Regions from separate parts of the Sinobaca sp. H24 genome, predicted to be linked through region 2. Evidence: riboswitches for the same ligand, from Rfam matches in the RefSeq annotation. Region 2 holds a riboswitch; the other holds the start of a gene.
What was found. A riboswitch is a leader RNA that binds a small molecule or an ion and turns the genes downstream of it on or off. The one in region 2 is predicted to bind thiamine pyrophosphate.
Positions count from the first base shown of each region.

Region 1 (7,358 bases), on a different contig from region 2:
GACACGCCTACAATCATATGGGCCGGTAGTTTCTTTTTTACACTAGAAGCGGGCTCATCCCCCTGGCCAATGTGAACGCCGTCCGCCCCGATCTTTACAGCAAGATCGACATCATCGTTTACAATAAACGGAATGCTGCGGCTTCGGCATACAGCAAGCAGTTCACGAGCCAGCTCTTCTTTTTGTTCTGCCGTTTTTGAAGCCGGTCCTTTTTCACGAAACTGAAAGCAGGTAATCCCGCCCGCGACCGCCTGCTCGAGTACTTCAGCAGGATTTTTATCCGTATCCTGGCTGCCCATAATAAAATAAAGCAGCAGTGTTTCTTTATTCATAAGTGCCTTTCAATGCTTCTTTTTTTAGTGTCAGCTGCTGTCTGATATCCATATCCCCTACATGGTACAGGGCGTTCAGCAGCTCTACCTGAAACGTGCCGGGTCCTCTCATCGAAGCAAATCCGCCGGCTTTTTCAGCCGCTACCCCGTAGTAGCCGAGCGCTGCGGCTGCGCCGTATGCCACATCGTCCGTCACCGTCAGAAAAGAACCGATCAGGGAGCTTAGCAGACAGCCGGATCCGGTCACTCTTGTCATCATCGAATGGCCATTATGGATGCGGTACATATCTTTTCCATCCGTTACAGCGTCAACCGCTCCGGTAACCACGATAGGAAGCTTCAGTGCCTGAAAAGCACGTTCTGCCGTTTCTGCTGTTCCTGACTGGGAGGATCCTGAGTCGACTCCGCGTGTGCTGCTTTCAAGTCCTGCGACAGCGGCAATTTCTCCTGCATTGCCGCGGATAAGGGAAATATCTATTTCTTTTAGAAGCCGGCGCGCTGTATCCGTGCGGTAGGCTGTAGCACCGGCCCCTACCGGATCCAGCACTACCGGAATGCCTTTTTTGTTTGCCGCTGCTCCAGCAAGAAGCATTGACTCCACCTGTAATTGGTTCAGCGTTCCAATATTAAGCACAAGCGCATCTGCGGCAGCCGCCATATCTGCGGCTTCTTCTTTTGCATTCGCCATCACAGGCGACGCACCGGCCGCTAAAAGGCCGTTTGCCGTAAAGTTTGTTACGACTACGTTTGTAATGTTATGAATAAGAGGCTTTGCTGTCCGCATTTCATGCAGAACTTTATATACTTTTTTTCCTTCAGAATGCATCATGTTCTCTTTCCCTCCAGGTCATTTCATTTATTTCTCTAAAAATCGTCCCCAGTGATTAACCGGTCCGCTGCCGTGTCCGATATTGAGCGGATGGCTGATCGCTTTTGTAATAAATTCCTTAGCCAGCTCACATGATTTGATGACGGGAATGCCTTTCGCCCGATTGGCAGCAATAGCCGCAGAGAATGTACATCCCGTCCCGTGCGTATGCTTTGTATCAAATCGATCCGCTGTCAGATGAATAAACTCTTTCTTATAATATAACACATCAATGGCCGTATCTTTGGCGTGTCCACCCTTTACAACAGCAGCCCCGGCTCCCATCTCATCGACCAGCAGACGGGCTGCTTTTTCAGCCTCTTTTATCGTAGATACGTTTACGCCGGTAAGCTTTTCGGCTTCTTCCATATTAGGAGTCACGACTTCTGCTATAGGCAGCAGCCGGTTAATCATCAGCTCTGTCGTTTCTTTATCCATTAACGAGTCACCGCTTGTCGCGACCATCACCGGGTCTACAATAATCGGCAGATTTTCCCGTTCCAGCCGGTCCGTGATGCTTTCAATCATAGATGGCAGAGCGATCATGCCGGTTTTTACCGCCTGAGGCCGGATATCTTCGAGTACTGCTTCCAGCTGTTTTAGAATGGCTTCATTTTCCATATGCCAAACGTCTTTGACCCCTACGGTATTCTGGGCAACGACGCTTGTAATAACCGCCATTCCATAAGCCCCGACCTCCTGAAATGTTTTTAAGTCGGCATGAATGCCTGCGCCTCCAGTAGGGTCTGTTCCCGCTATCGATAATACTTTTGGTATTTCCGCCATGATTTGTTCCTCCGTTTTTAGGTGTACTCACCACATCCGGGACAGCTTTTACTTTTCTGCTCTCCCCATATAAAAAAGCCGCCCCTTGAAAGGAGCGGCTTTTGCTGACTATGCCAGCCTGATAAAAACGCACGCTCCACTTTCCTACGCTGGCTTTACCCAGATCAGGTTCAGAGGGACAAAGGAATTTCCTTATCTCAGCATATGCGCCCCTAGTGGTTGTCTTTATTTCATGTTACGGGAGAGAAAGCTTTATTGTCAATTAATCATTTATTTCTCCCTGCTTCTGCCGCTTTTTTTCGCGTTTCTGTTCTTTCTTTGCCTTTTTTTCTTCTTTTCTCATTTTACGGAAATTTTTATCCATAAAGCTGTACAGTACTGGAATAACAAACAACGTCAGGAAAGTGCTGCTGACCAGCCCGCCGATAACGGCAATACCCATCGGCTGCTGAATTTCCGCTCCTTCCCCGATGCCGAGTGATAAAGGAACGACGCCAAGAATCGTTGTCACGGCTGTCATAAGAATAGGACGGGTTCTCTGTTTAACAGATTCCACAATAGCTTCTTTGGAAGCCATGCCTTTTTCTTTCTGCTGATTAATATAGTCTACCAGTACAATCGCATTGTTCACGACAATACCAGCCAGAACGATAAGCCCGATAAAGACGGTAACGCTTAGAGGAGTCTGCGTGATGGCAAGCGCAATGCTTACTCCTATGACCACGAGCGGTACGCTGAACATAACGATAAATGGATATTTGAAAGATTCAAACTGGCCGGCCATGACTAAATAAATAAACAGCAGGCCGAGAATAAAGGCAAATATCATACTGTCGAGCGCGTCATCCAGCAGTTCCTGCTCTCCCGAATAGGCTAGAGAGGTACTGTCTGCCATATCATTGCTTTCATATATATCCGTTACTAAATTAGATGCCTCATTCAATGTGGTATTCGAACTGTAGGCGGCTGTTATTTCCACGCTGCGCTGCTGATCATCACGGTTAATAACGGCGGGCCCGCTGCCTTCTTCAATGTCAGCTACTTCCCCGAGTTCAATATACTCGCCTTCCTGATTGGCAATCAGCAGCGTTTCTAAATCTTCTGCTGTTTCCAGTTCTCCGGTTTCATATTGAACCACCACATCGTACGTTGTGCTCCCCGGCGTCTGGATCGTTGTTGCCGTCTGGCCGCGGGTTGCATTATCCACGCTCTCTGCGATCTGGGCGGCAGCAAGACCATTGTCTCGTGCATTTTCTTCATCCACAGAGATCTGCAGTTCCGGCGCAGTATCTTCATCTGATGTCGATATTTCCCGTATATCTTCCGAATCTCTCAGCTCTGAGATCATATACTCTTTAGACTCATCGAGTGTATTTACATTCTGATCGCTGATCGTAAAGACAACCGTATTTGCTTCCCCTCCGCCTATAGCGGTCTGGCTGGAAAGGGAAATATCAGCATCCGGCTCTACGTCGATGACTTCATCTTCTATCTGTTCAATAAAGTCGATGGTACTTGCTTCTCTGTCTTCCATAGGCTGCATGGTGACCATCACCTGCGCTTCATTAGAACCTGATGGTCCTCCTGATGCGGCACCGCCGTCACCCGAAGAGCCGATCATTGTTAAGTAGCTGTCTACAGCACCCTCTTCATTTAAAATAGCTTCAATGTCTTCAGTAATAGCGGTCGTTGTTTCCAGATTGGTGCCGTATTCTGTTTCCACATCGATCGAGAAAAAGCCCTGATCGCTTGCAGGAAGAAAGTTAACGCCTGTCGTAGCAAGACCGGCACCGCCCGCAATAAGAAATAATAAGGTGATAAACAGCGTAAGAAAACGATGCTTCAGCGACCATTTGCTCGCTCTTTCCAGACGCTTCATATAACGGGAGTTCTGTCTTTTTTCTTCTATATCTTCTTTAGGGGCTTTCAGGATGCGGCTGGCCATCATCGGTACAACGGTAACAGCCACAAACAAGGAAGCAATTAAGCTGAAGGACACCGCCAGTGCAAACTCGGTGAAAATATTTCCGACAATACCGGATACAAAGATAATCGGCAGAAAGACGGAAACGGTCGTCAGCGTCGATGCCGTAATCGCACCCCCAACTTCTTTTGTTCCTTCGGAGGCCGCCTTCCTCGGCGTTTTTCCCATCGACAAATGCCGGTAAATATTCTCAATTACAACAATGGCGTTGTCGACGAGCATTCCAATGCCAAGCGCAAGTCCGCCGAGAGTCATCAAGTTCAGTCCGACATCCGTAAAATATAAAAACCCAAACGTCACGATAACGGAAAATGGTATCGCCACTCCAATAATCAGCGGAGTCTTTAAGTTACGAAGAAAGAAAAACAGCACAAGCATCGCAAACACACCGCCCGTAATAAGAGCTGTAGTCACGCTGTTGATCGACTGCTGGATGTAATCCCCTTCATCGTAGAATGTCGTAAAATTCAGGCTGCTGTACTGATCTTCTTCGAGCAGTGTATCGAGTTCACTGTTGAATGCTTCTGATACCGTTGCCGCATTTGCATCCGTTTCCTTCATTAAGTTAAGCTGCATAGCCGGCTCTTGATTTGTTCTTGTTATAGCATTTCTTTCTTCAGGAGCAAGGGCTACTTCCGCCACGTCCGACAAAAACAGCTCATCTCCTGTTTGAGGATCAATGGTCACAAACAGCTCTTCTAAGTCTTCCTGAGCTTCTATTTCCTTTAATACTCTTGTCGTGAGGGTTCTTTCTCCTGACTCCACCGTTCCTCCCGGAAGCGACACATTGTTGGACTGTATCACATTAACGATGTCTTCCTGGGTAATCTGATATTCTTCAAGCTGCGCCTGATCCAGGTTAATTTCATACCGTTCCGTCACCCGGCCCGATTCATCAACGTTGGCCACCCCTTCCACACGTTCCAGTTCTGTGCGGATAGAAGCCAGGTCATCCTGAAAGTCTATTACCTCCATATCATCAGAAGTGACAGCGATCTGCGCCATGCCAAACATGGAAGGATCAAATTTCAGAAAAGAAGGATCCGTCGCATCATCTGGAAGCGGGGCATCCCCCATCGAGCTGATAACATCCTGCTCTACATCATCAATAGCCGTCTCCCAGGAGAATTCCAGAAGGATTAAAGCAGAGCCTTCTTCAGAGGTCGAGGTAATATTATTCAGGCCGGGAAGCGTGGATAGCTGCTCCTCAAGCGGAATCGTCACACTTTCCTCCACTTCTTCCGGACTCGCACCCGGGTAGCTTGTTACAACAGCTGCAACTGGAGGGTCAATTTCCGGAAAAAGCTGGAGAGGCAGATTGGTTAATGATACCGCTCCCAGTAAAATAAAAAGAATCATTCCTACAATAGTCAGTTTCGGCCTGCGAATGGATAAATCAGTAATTTTCACGTACACCGTTCCTCCTCTTACGCCTGCACCCTTCTCAGCGCTTCACTTTGACACTCTCCAGTGCCTCAGACTGCCGGGCAGAAGCATTTTATACCATGTGTTCCAGTTTTTATATGTGTATTATTATTCTGCCGGTTAAAGAATGGAATAGTTGTTGTATGTAAGAATATAAATAGTTAAGCAGCTTAACTATTTAATAAACTAAAGCAACCACAGCAGAGAGTCAATTAATCTATCTCCATTTCACAAAGAATTCATCTAATTAATATTTTCATGCAAAAAGAGCAGCAAATGCTGCTCAGTCTGTTGAAAAAAATCAAAAATACATATTTTTATACAAAAGCCTGCAAAAAAGAACTCTTTGCGCAGGAACATTTCTTACTCTTCAGTTTCTTTTATCAGCTTATCCAGTTTTTTTAATGTCTGGTCGATTTGTTCAATTTCTTCTTTTTTCAATTGGCTGATATAATCCTGGATAATCGATTCTTCAAAAAGCCGGAATTCCTCCTGGAGCCGTTCTCCCTGGGGACCAAGCTTGATAATCATTTCCCGGCGGTTTTCCTCATTAATGAGCCGGATCAGAAGCTCTTCTTTTTCAAGACGGTTTAATGCCTGGCTGACTGCGCTCTTCGAAATGTTTAAATAATAGGCCAGGTTTGAAATAGAGACGTTCTCATCCTGGACAAGCCTCATCATCATTGCTTCCTGCCTTGTGGTCAGCTGAAGTTTTTGAAGCAGTGGAAGCTTCGGCTGCAGGTTTCTTGAAATGCTTTCTAGTGACTTTATCGTACTGTGCAGTATTTCTTTATATTCTTCATATGCCATTTGCTTCTCACCCCTGGCTGCTGCGTTACCGCAGTACCGCTTTTTTCAATCCTTTGTTCAGCAGAGCTCCAATTGCCCCGCTGAATTCTCCATTTTCCAGAAAATAAGCCTTCTTCCCACGAAGCTCCGTGTACTGGGTCATAATGGACTGCAGTGTATTGTGATTGGAAAAGGTAGTTCCTATATAAATAACAGCGTCCGTCCCTATCCGGTCAGCTGCCTGTACGCTCATCGTCGTAATGGTTTCACCGATCATCCGTACAACGGTCGCGATGTAGTCTTCTTTATTATGGGTACCCTGTTTCATTTGAGCAAGATCTCCAAAGTTGCTTGCCGTCAAGTCCCCGGAAATGGGCGGGGGTTCATGAGAATAAATATCCCCGACCGTGACGTTTAACTTTCTGCCGTCTCCCTGCTCTCCGAGAGTCAAAATCCTGTCGAATTCATCTTCCCCCGTTAACAAATAAGATAAGCCGAGCAGCGTGCCTCCACCCATTCCGCTTCCCCCGATCCGCTCATAGGAGTCCTGGTCAACCATATGAATAGATGTTCCGGTCCCGACATTAGCTACGATAAAACGATCTCCTGTTTTATTAATCAAACCGCTTCTTTCCAGCTGCCATTTGACTCCTTCACAGGTGGCTTCAAATTCATTAATTTTCTTTGCGGCAAAAGGCAGTTCTTTCATCAGCGCCCCCGCCTTTCCCCCCGTTACCTGTACGTACGGATCATCAAAGGTTTCTTTAAACCAGTCGTGCAGTTCGTGGAATTTCGATGTGGCGATTTTTTTGTATCCCCAGTCATTCCCTTTCGCATACACAATTTTGGAAAGAGTGCCCCCTCCATCGATTCCTATATATTGATCACTCATGTATTCAGCTTCTCCTCTCCCTGCAACGGCGGTCGTTAACACAACTGCTCTGTATCTTTTTATCGTATAACTCATTATAAGTGGTATATCCTGTTTTTGCATTGGATTATTCTTTATTTACAGATATTATCTTTCTCTGTCTTTCTCTAAATTATGCTAAAATGTGGAAGGAGATCTACGGAGGTGACACAACTGCATGACGATAGGCGAAGTGTTTTCTATTATATTAAGTATTTTATTTGTATTAAACATCGTATTTGCCGGAATTATCATATTTTTGGA
Region 1 is NZ_JALBWT010000029.1:51,879-59,236, reverse strand. It holds gene thiE (thiamine phosphate synthase) at 1-332, opposite strand, end outside; gene thiM (hydroxyethylthiazole kinase) at 325-1,158, opposite strand; gene thiD (bifunctional hydroxymethylpyrimidine kinase/phosphomethylpyrimidine kinase) at 1,189-1,986, opposite strand; TPP riboswitch at 2,111-2,210, opposite strand; gene MMY81_RS25150 (efflux RND transporter permease subunit) at 2,249-5,380, opposite strand; gene MMY81_RS25145 (MarR family winged helix-turn-helix transcriptional regulator) at 5,759-6,205, opposite strand; gene coaW (type II pantothenate kinase) at 6,231-7,076, opposite strand; gene cls (cardiolipin synthase) at 7,273-7,358, shown strand, end outside.
Region 1: it holds a riboswitch for thiamine pyrophosphate, as region 2 does, so the genes downstream of both, thiD (bifunctional hydroxymethylpyrimidine kinase/phosphomethylpyrimidine kinase) here and MMY81_RS31455 (acetylornithine deacetylase) in region 2, are expected to answer to the same signal.

Region 2 (7,358 bases):
ACCCGTCACCCACATCAGCTATTATGAAGCAGACGCCTTTCCCGATGGGCAGGCTTCCGCCTCCCTACAGAACAGGAATGGGAGCACGCGTTCAGCGGATATTCTACAGAGGGACATTTTGTAGAAGCAGAAACGTACCATCCTGCCCCGGTTGATAAGCCGGAGCATGTTTATGGAAACGTATGGGAATGGACCAGAAGTCCTTACGCTCCTTATCCCAATAACCGGCCGCTTGAGGGGGCTCTTGGAGAATACAACGCCAAATTTATGAGTAACCAGATGGTGCTGCGCGGAGGATCCTGTGCAACACCGCAGTCTCATATCCGCTCGACGTACCGGAATTTTTTCCCTCCTGAAAAACGCTGGCAGTTCAGCGGCATCCGCCTTGCAAAGGATGAATAAATGAAAAAAACAAATCTTCCTTATACGCTGGTTGACCTGCAGCCTGATGTGTCATCTTTTAAAGAAGATGTAATTGCCGGTTTCGAAAAAACCCATAAGGCTCTGCCGGCCAAGCATTTTTACGATAAAACGGGAAGTTCATTATTCAACGCCATTACGAAGCTGCCGGAATATTACGTAAGCCGGACAGAGATGGATATTCTGCACGATTTTGGTCCTGATATTGCTGAAGCAATAGGCGGCCGTGCGCATATTATTGAACTTGGAAGCGGAAGCTTCGACAAAATTAATCAGGTGCTCCCTTTTTTGAAGAGCCCCGCCTCCTATAAGCCGGTGGATATATCGATCAGTGCGCTTCAGGATACCGCAGAAAGAGTGCTGGAACGATATCCGGATTTGGAGGTTACCGGCATATGTGCAGATTATACGAGCACTCTGGACTTTCTGCACCAGGACCGGGGAAATAATAAAACCATCTGCTTTCTCGGTTCAACGATCGGCAACTTTCAAAAAGAAGAGGCCGCCGCTTTTCTTCAATCACTGGCCGGCGAACTGCATGACGACGGGCAGATTTTGATTGGGGTAGACTTAAAGAAAGATACTGCTGTTCTTCATAATGCTTATAATGACCCTGCAGGCATTACGGCAGCATTTAACTTAAATATTCTGGAACGTATGAACAAAGAAATGAAAGCTGATATTGATTCAGCCGGGTTTACGCACCATGCTTTTTATTCTGAGGAAAACGGACGAATTGAAATGCACCTCCAGAGCAGTAAAGAACAGCTGGTATCGCTGGAAGAACACACCTTTCATTTTTCCAAGGGAGAGACCATTCATACCGAAAACTCTCATAAATTCTCTATTGCCGAGTTTATTGCCCTGGCTAAGCAGTCTCATTTAAACGTAGATGCTTTTTGGACAGATGAAAAGGAATGGTTTGGAGTATTTTTATTAAAACGACCGTAAACAGCAAAGAGAAAGCACCCATCGTGCTTTCTCTTTTTCTGTTATACCGGCCAGTTTTTGTGATAATACGCCATGTCCCAAAACAAGTATTCGAACTTGGTCGTCGTTAAGAAAATCTCCTCCAGTTTATCGAGTTCATGCTGCGGCTTTCCTTCTGCCAGCTCGTCCAGCAGATCAATGCACCAGTCTGCGAGTTTCAGGAAATCCGGATCGCTGTAGGTACGTATCCACTCCCCGTAGAGCTCATGCTCAACTGCTCCTGGAATGCGACTTAGATCCCGGCCGATTTCTGCGTAACTCCACATACATGGGAGCAGAGCCGCCGTCAGTTCAGCCAGCCCTCCATTCTGCCCCTCATGAAGCATATACCTCGTATAGGCCAAGGTCACGGGAGCTGCCTCGGCCTGTTCCAGCTCTTCTTCTGTAATATCAAGCCTGGCACTGTAGTCCCGGTGCAGCTGCATTTCTTCGTTGAGCGTAGACTGAAGCAGATCCGCGAACTCTCCCATCGTTTTTAATGTCCGGGCCTTCATCGTTCCCATCGCAAATAGACGGGCATATTCTTTTAAATACAAATAATCCTGGATCATAAAATAGCGAAAGGCTTCTTTTTCCAGCGTCCCATCTCCCATTCCAGTAACAAATGGATGACTGTGGTTTTTTCTCCAGATCGGCTGTAGTTTTTGCTGAAGCGTACGGCTGAATGACATTTCTATTCCTCCTTCTTTTTTTCTGAATGCAGCCATTCATATACATAAACGGCGAGCGTGTTTGTAAATGTTACTAATTGATCGATCGAAAGCCTTTCGTTCACAGCGTGAGCGTTGGCAAGCGTTCCAGGCCCAAAAATGGCAGTTGGTATGCCGGCTTCACCAAGCCATCCTCCATCTGTCACGGTAGGAGAAACATCGAGATCGGCTTTTTCGCCGGCCATTTTTTCAAAAGCCTGGGCCAGCAGTTTTGTTCCAGGGTGTTCCTTATCAACCGAAAGAGAAGGGAAAATTTCTCCTCTTTCTTCAATCATGGAGGTGCCGCCCCATGTAAATTCGGGAGGATGATGTCGGAGCCAGGGGTCTCCCAAAGCAACATTACGTATATGCTCCTCTACTTCTGCTGCTGCAGATTCATGTGTTTCATCCGGATAAAAATGAACGGTCACCCAGAGCCGGCATTCATCTGCTATAAAAGCTGCATGTCTTCCTCCTTCAATAACAGCAGGGTTAATCGTGTTCGCTCCTGCCGGCAGGCCCGGATAACTTTTTTCCACAGCCCACTGCCTTTCCAAAGTCTGCAGCCCTTGAATAATGACCATCATTTTCTCAATCGCACTGGCTCCCTTCACTGCACCTCCGGCATGAATCATATTCCGTCTCATCGCATCGTGAAATGTATCCGGGCTTTTAATCGTTATCCATCCGGTAATCACTCCGCCCTGCCCTTGTATATGCAGATCGCTGGTATCAACAACAAGCGCATAATCCGCTTTATAACCGCGCCGGCAGCACGCAAGTGTTCCCGCTTCACCTACTTCCTCTCCGATCACTGACTGCAGCATAAGGTCACCCGGCAGTTCTATTCCCAGTTCATGAAACATACGGATAACAAATAAGGCTCCTGCCAGACCTCCTTTCATATCAGCCGTACCCCGCCCTTGAATCCAGCCGTTTTCGATTTCGGCCCGATAAGGATCTGTTTTCCATTCTGATCCTTCTACTTCAGCTGTATCCACATGTCCGTTTAGAATAAGACTGTGATATCCGGCTGAATCGGTTCCTTTTTTCGTCGCTACTACGTTGGGATCTCCCGGGTAAACGTCCCAGCTGTCTATCTCATATCCTGCCTTCTCCAAATAAGATGCAATAAATGACTGAATTTCCGCTGTGTTTCTTGCCGGCGGCGCCGGCGTTTCGTATGATACCAGCGTTTTTACCAGGTCGAGAAGATCTTCCTGTCTTTCCTCCATATGTGTTAATAATCTGGATATGTCCGTCACTTTCTCTGCCTCCTCATTAAGTGATTACTCAAATAAAAAAAGCCTCTTCCGGGAAGAAGAAGCAGAGACGTCAGGTTAGTCTTCAGCTTCTTCCCTCCGCTGGTATCAGCCAGATCAGGTAATAAGGGTCAAGGACGTTTCCTTTTCTCAGCTTACAAAGCTCCCCTAGAAGTAATGCAGTGCTATTCATTTATGTCTTTTAGTAAATCACAGATTGCGCTTTCATACAACCTCATGTTTGACCACGCGGCAAATAGGCTATTAATAAACGTTGGGTAAGACTTTGAAAGGAGTACAAAAATGATTCGCACTCTCGCTGTTACGATACATAATGAATTTATTGAAAATGAAGATGTTGCTGTACTGCTTGCTGATCAAACTATTAAATGGTTCTGGGCTGACTTCCGGGACCCTTCCACTCAAGAAGCGTCCCGCCTGGAAACGGATTTTGCCTTTCATCCACTGGCTGTAGAAGACTGCTTTCATTCCATGCAGCGTCCGAAATACGATCACTATGAGGATTTTGAGTTTTTTGTGATGCATTCTCTGCAGAAAGATACATTTGCTAAAAAAGAAGTCGATATTTTTTCCGGCAGAAATTATGTAGTAACGTTTCATTTAAGTGCCTCACCTGAAATAGATGCTATTTGGGAAAAAGCACGAACGTCTGCGGATTTCCGGCAAAACGGAGCTTATTATATTATCTATTCCGTTATTGACAAAATTGTTGATGACTATTTTCCACCTCTTTACCAGATGGAAGACCGCCTCAATGAAATTGAAGAAAAAGATGCGGACAAAACGTACAGAGATTTAATTGATGAAGTATTCGATATCCGCGGGGATCTGCTGCAGCTCCGCCGGACGATTGTCCCTATGCGGGATCTGCTTTACCGGATGCTCGACCTGCGCCTCGACCTTATCACAGAGCACAAAGCTTACTACCGGGATGTGTATGATCACTTACTAAAGCAGACCGAGCTTATTCAGTCCAACCGGGAAATGACTTCTGATATGCGGGACAACTATCAGACGATCAACTCAAATCGAATGAACGAAATTATGATGACGCTGACCATTGTATCTACTATTTTTATTCCCTTGACCTTTATTGCTGGATTATACGGAATGAATTTTACCAACATGCCCGAACTCACGGCCGATAACGGCTACTTTATTACGCTTGCGGTCATGGCCGTTATGGCCGGCGTCCTGCTGCTTTTGTTTAAATGGAAAGGCTGGTTTAACATATTTAAATAACCACACCCGTATCAGGGGGAAAGTATTTGTTTAAGAGTCCGGGAACAGGGAAACATTTAACTTATACACTAATACGAAACGGGGGAATTTCCAATGCTCGAACAAACAGCCGGTGAACACGTAATTGATCTTTTAAAAGAATGGAAGATTGACCGGATTTTCGGGATGCCGGGAGATTCTATTAATGAGTTTATGGAGGAACTTCGTAAACAGCAGGAAATTCGTTTTATTCAAATACGGCACGAGGAAACAGGAGCACTTGCGGCCTCTGCCCATGCCAAGCTTACTCATCAAATCGGCGTTTGTTTGTCCATTGCAGGACCGGGTGCCGTCCACCTGCAGAACGGCTTATATGATGCCAAAAAAGATAAAGCCCCTGTTCTTGCCATAGTAGGACAGATAAGCAGTACACTTGTGGGGACAGATAATTTTCAGGAACTCAAACTTGAAGCAATGTTTGAAGACGCTGCGGTATTCAACCGCCGCGTTCAAACGGCAGAGCAGCTTCCGGATCTGCTCAATCAGGCTATCCGGACCGCTTACGCAGAAAAGGGGCCTGCTGTTCTTATCGTCCCGGACGATTTATTCGCCCAGAAGGTCAAATCAAAAGAAGCTCTGACGTCTGCTATCTATTCTTCTCCTATCATCCGTCCGGAGGAAAAAGACCTCAAAGAAGCAGTAACATATATGCATGAATCAAAAAAGCCAGCAATTCTTGTCGGCAAAGGCGCGGAAGATGCTGCCGAAGAAGTATTGGCTTTCGCAAAAAATCAAAGCTCCTATCATTGTTTCCCTTCCTGCTAAAGGAATGATACCGGATGATCATCCACAGAATATGGGACAGCTCGGGCAGCTCGGGACAAAGCCTTCTTATGACGCCATCCAGGAAGCCGATCTGCTGCTTTTGCTCGGAACCGCATTTCCCTACCGGGAGTTTCTTCCGGAAAACACACCTGCCGTCCAGATTGACATCGATCCTTCTGTAATAGGGAAATACTATCCGTCCCGTGTCGGCCTGGTAGGGGACCTACGTTCGATTCTTCCCTGGTTTACGAATGGGCTTGAAGAAAAAAACGACGATTTCCTCCAGACCTATATAAAAAAGCGGGAAAACTGGAATGAGGAGCTTCAACAGGATATCGATAAAGAAACAGAGCTTCTTCAACCCCAGCAGGCTATTGCTGAAATTCAGAACATCCTGGAAGATGATGCTGTTATTTCCCTGGATGTCGGAAGCGTTACGGTCTGGACTGCCCGCTATCTACGCCTGAAAAAGCAGAAAATGATCCTCTCTTCCTGGCTTGCCACAATGGGGTGCTCTCTTCCCGGAGCTATCGCTGCAAAACTGGCTTTTCCGGACCGCCAGGTTATCGGCATTGTCGGAGACGGCGGCTTTTCGATGGGAATGCAGGATTTTGCTACGGCTGTGAAGTATAAGCTTCCCATTATCATGGTCGTATTTAATAACGAAAAAATTTCGATGATTGAATTTGAGCAGCAGGCTATGGGAAATCAGCCTGAAGCGACAGATATAAGCGACATTGATTACGCTGAATTTGCCCGGGCCTGCGGTGGAATTGGCTATACGGCTGATTCCCGGGAAGAGCTCAGGCATGCTTTGAAGCTGGCTGCCTCCAGTGACGTACCGGTCGTGATTGACGCACATGTAGAAAACCTTCCGCCGCTTCCGGGAAAAGTTTCCTATCAACAGGGCATCCACTACGGACAGTATATGATCAAAAGCATGTTTTCCAAAGGCTCCACTACTATCCCACCTATCAAAAAAGGCCTAAAGCGGCTGTAATTCCGCTTTAGGCTTTTCTTTTTTAATATCATGGAGAAGCTCCAGGAGCTTTGGGGCTTAACGGATGTCTCCGCCTTTCTTATTACCTTCTGCCGTTTCTTCTTTGCGCGATAATTACTTCTTTTTCGCCTTTTTCCATTTTTGATTTACAGATGGGGCATGTTTTTTCCTGAAGCGTATCGTCTTCCTGGGTTTGAATTTTCACCCATACGATACAATCCTCATTTGTGCATAACCATGCTTTTACTATTTTTCTTTCTTCCGGCAACTGTTCCATGGGCTGGCTCCTTTTTGCGTTGCGTGTGGGAAAGCATCTAAAAAAAAGCGGGATACTTCCACAGCTTTTCCGCGGTATTGGGCGGGGGAACCGATATACAACTCTTCTTTTGCCCTGGTAATAGCGACATAAGCTAAGCGCCGTTCCTCCTCTAATGCTTTTTCTTCACTTTCATTGCTTTTCTTTATAAAGTCTTTACTCCCGGAAGCCTTGAGCGCCGAGCTATGCGGCAGTATCGTCTCCGATGCTCCAATTAAATAGACAACCGGAAATTCCAGACCTTTTGCCCGATGTATGGTCATAAGGGATACGGCATCTGTTTTAGCGGCCTGTGTTTTTTTCTGCATGCCTTTATACATTTCCACCATATCATCTACAAACGATACAAAGGCCAGAACAGAATCAAAACGGCCGGCGGACGATTCCAGTTCGTCCAGCGTCTCTTTCACGCCTTCTTTATGCATCGTTTCCGCCTGTGCTTCGTTGGCTTCCAGGTACGTATCATAAAAAGCTTCGCGCATTTTCTTGATCGCCTGTTTAGGCTTCATCGGCTTCAGCTGCTTGAGCAGCCGCTCCCTTTCCTGCAGTTTACCTACCTGGAAAGTGCGCAGACCGCCAAGGGATTGAAGCAGTTCAAGCGGCTCCGCCTGTTC
Region 2 is NZ_JALBWT010000056.1:3,067-10,424, reverse strand. It holds gene egtB (ergothioneine biosynthesis protein EgtB) at 1-124, shown strand, start outside; partial or broken gene MMY81_RS34740 (ergothioneine biosynthesis protein EgtB) at 232-402, shown strand; gene egtD (L-histidine N(alpha)-methyltransferase) at 403-1,371, shown strand; gene tenA (thiaminase II) at 1,413-2,081, opposite strand; gene MMY81_RS31455 (acetylornithine deacetylase) at 2,084-3,364, opposite strand; TPP riboswitch at 3,439-3,541, opposite strand; gene corA (magnesium/cobalt transporter CorA) at 3,665-4,624, shown strand; partial or broken gene MMY81_RS31445 (pyruvate oxidase) at 4,718-6,428, shown strand; gene MMY81_RS31440 (cold-inducible protein YdjO-related protein) at 6,511-6,705, opposite strand; gene MMY81_RS31435 (ATP-dependent helicase) at 6,675-7,358, opposite strand, start outside.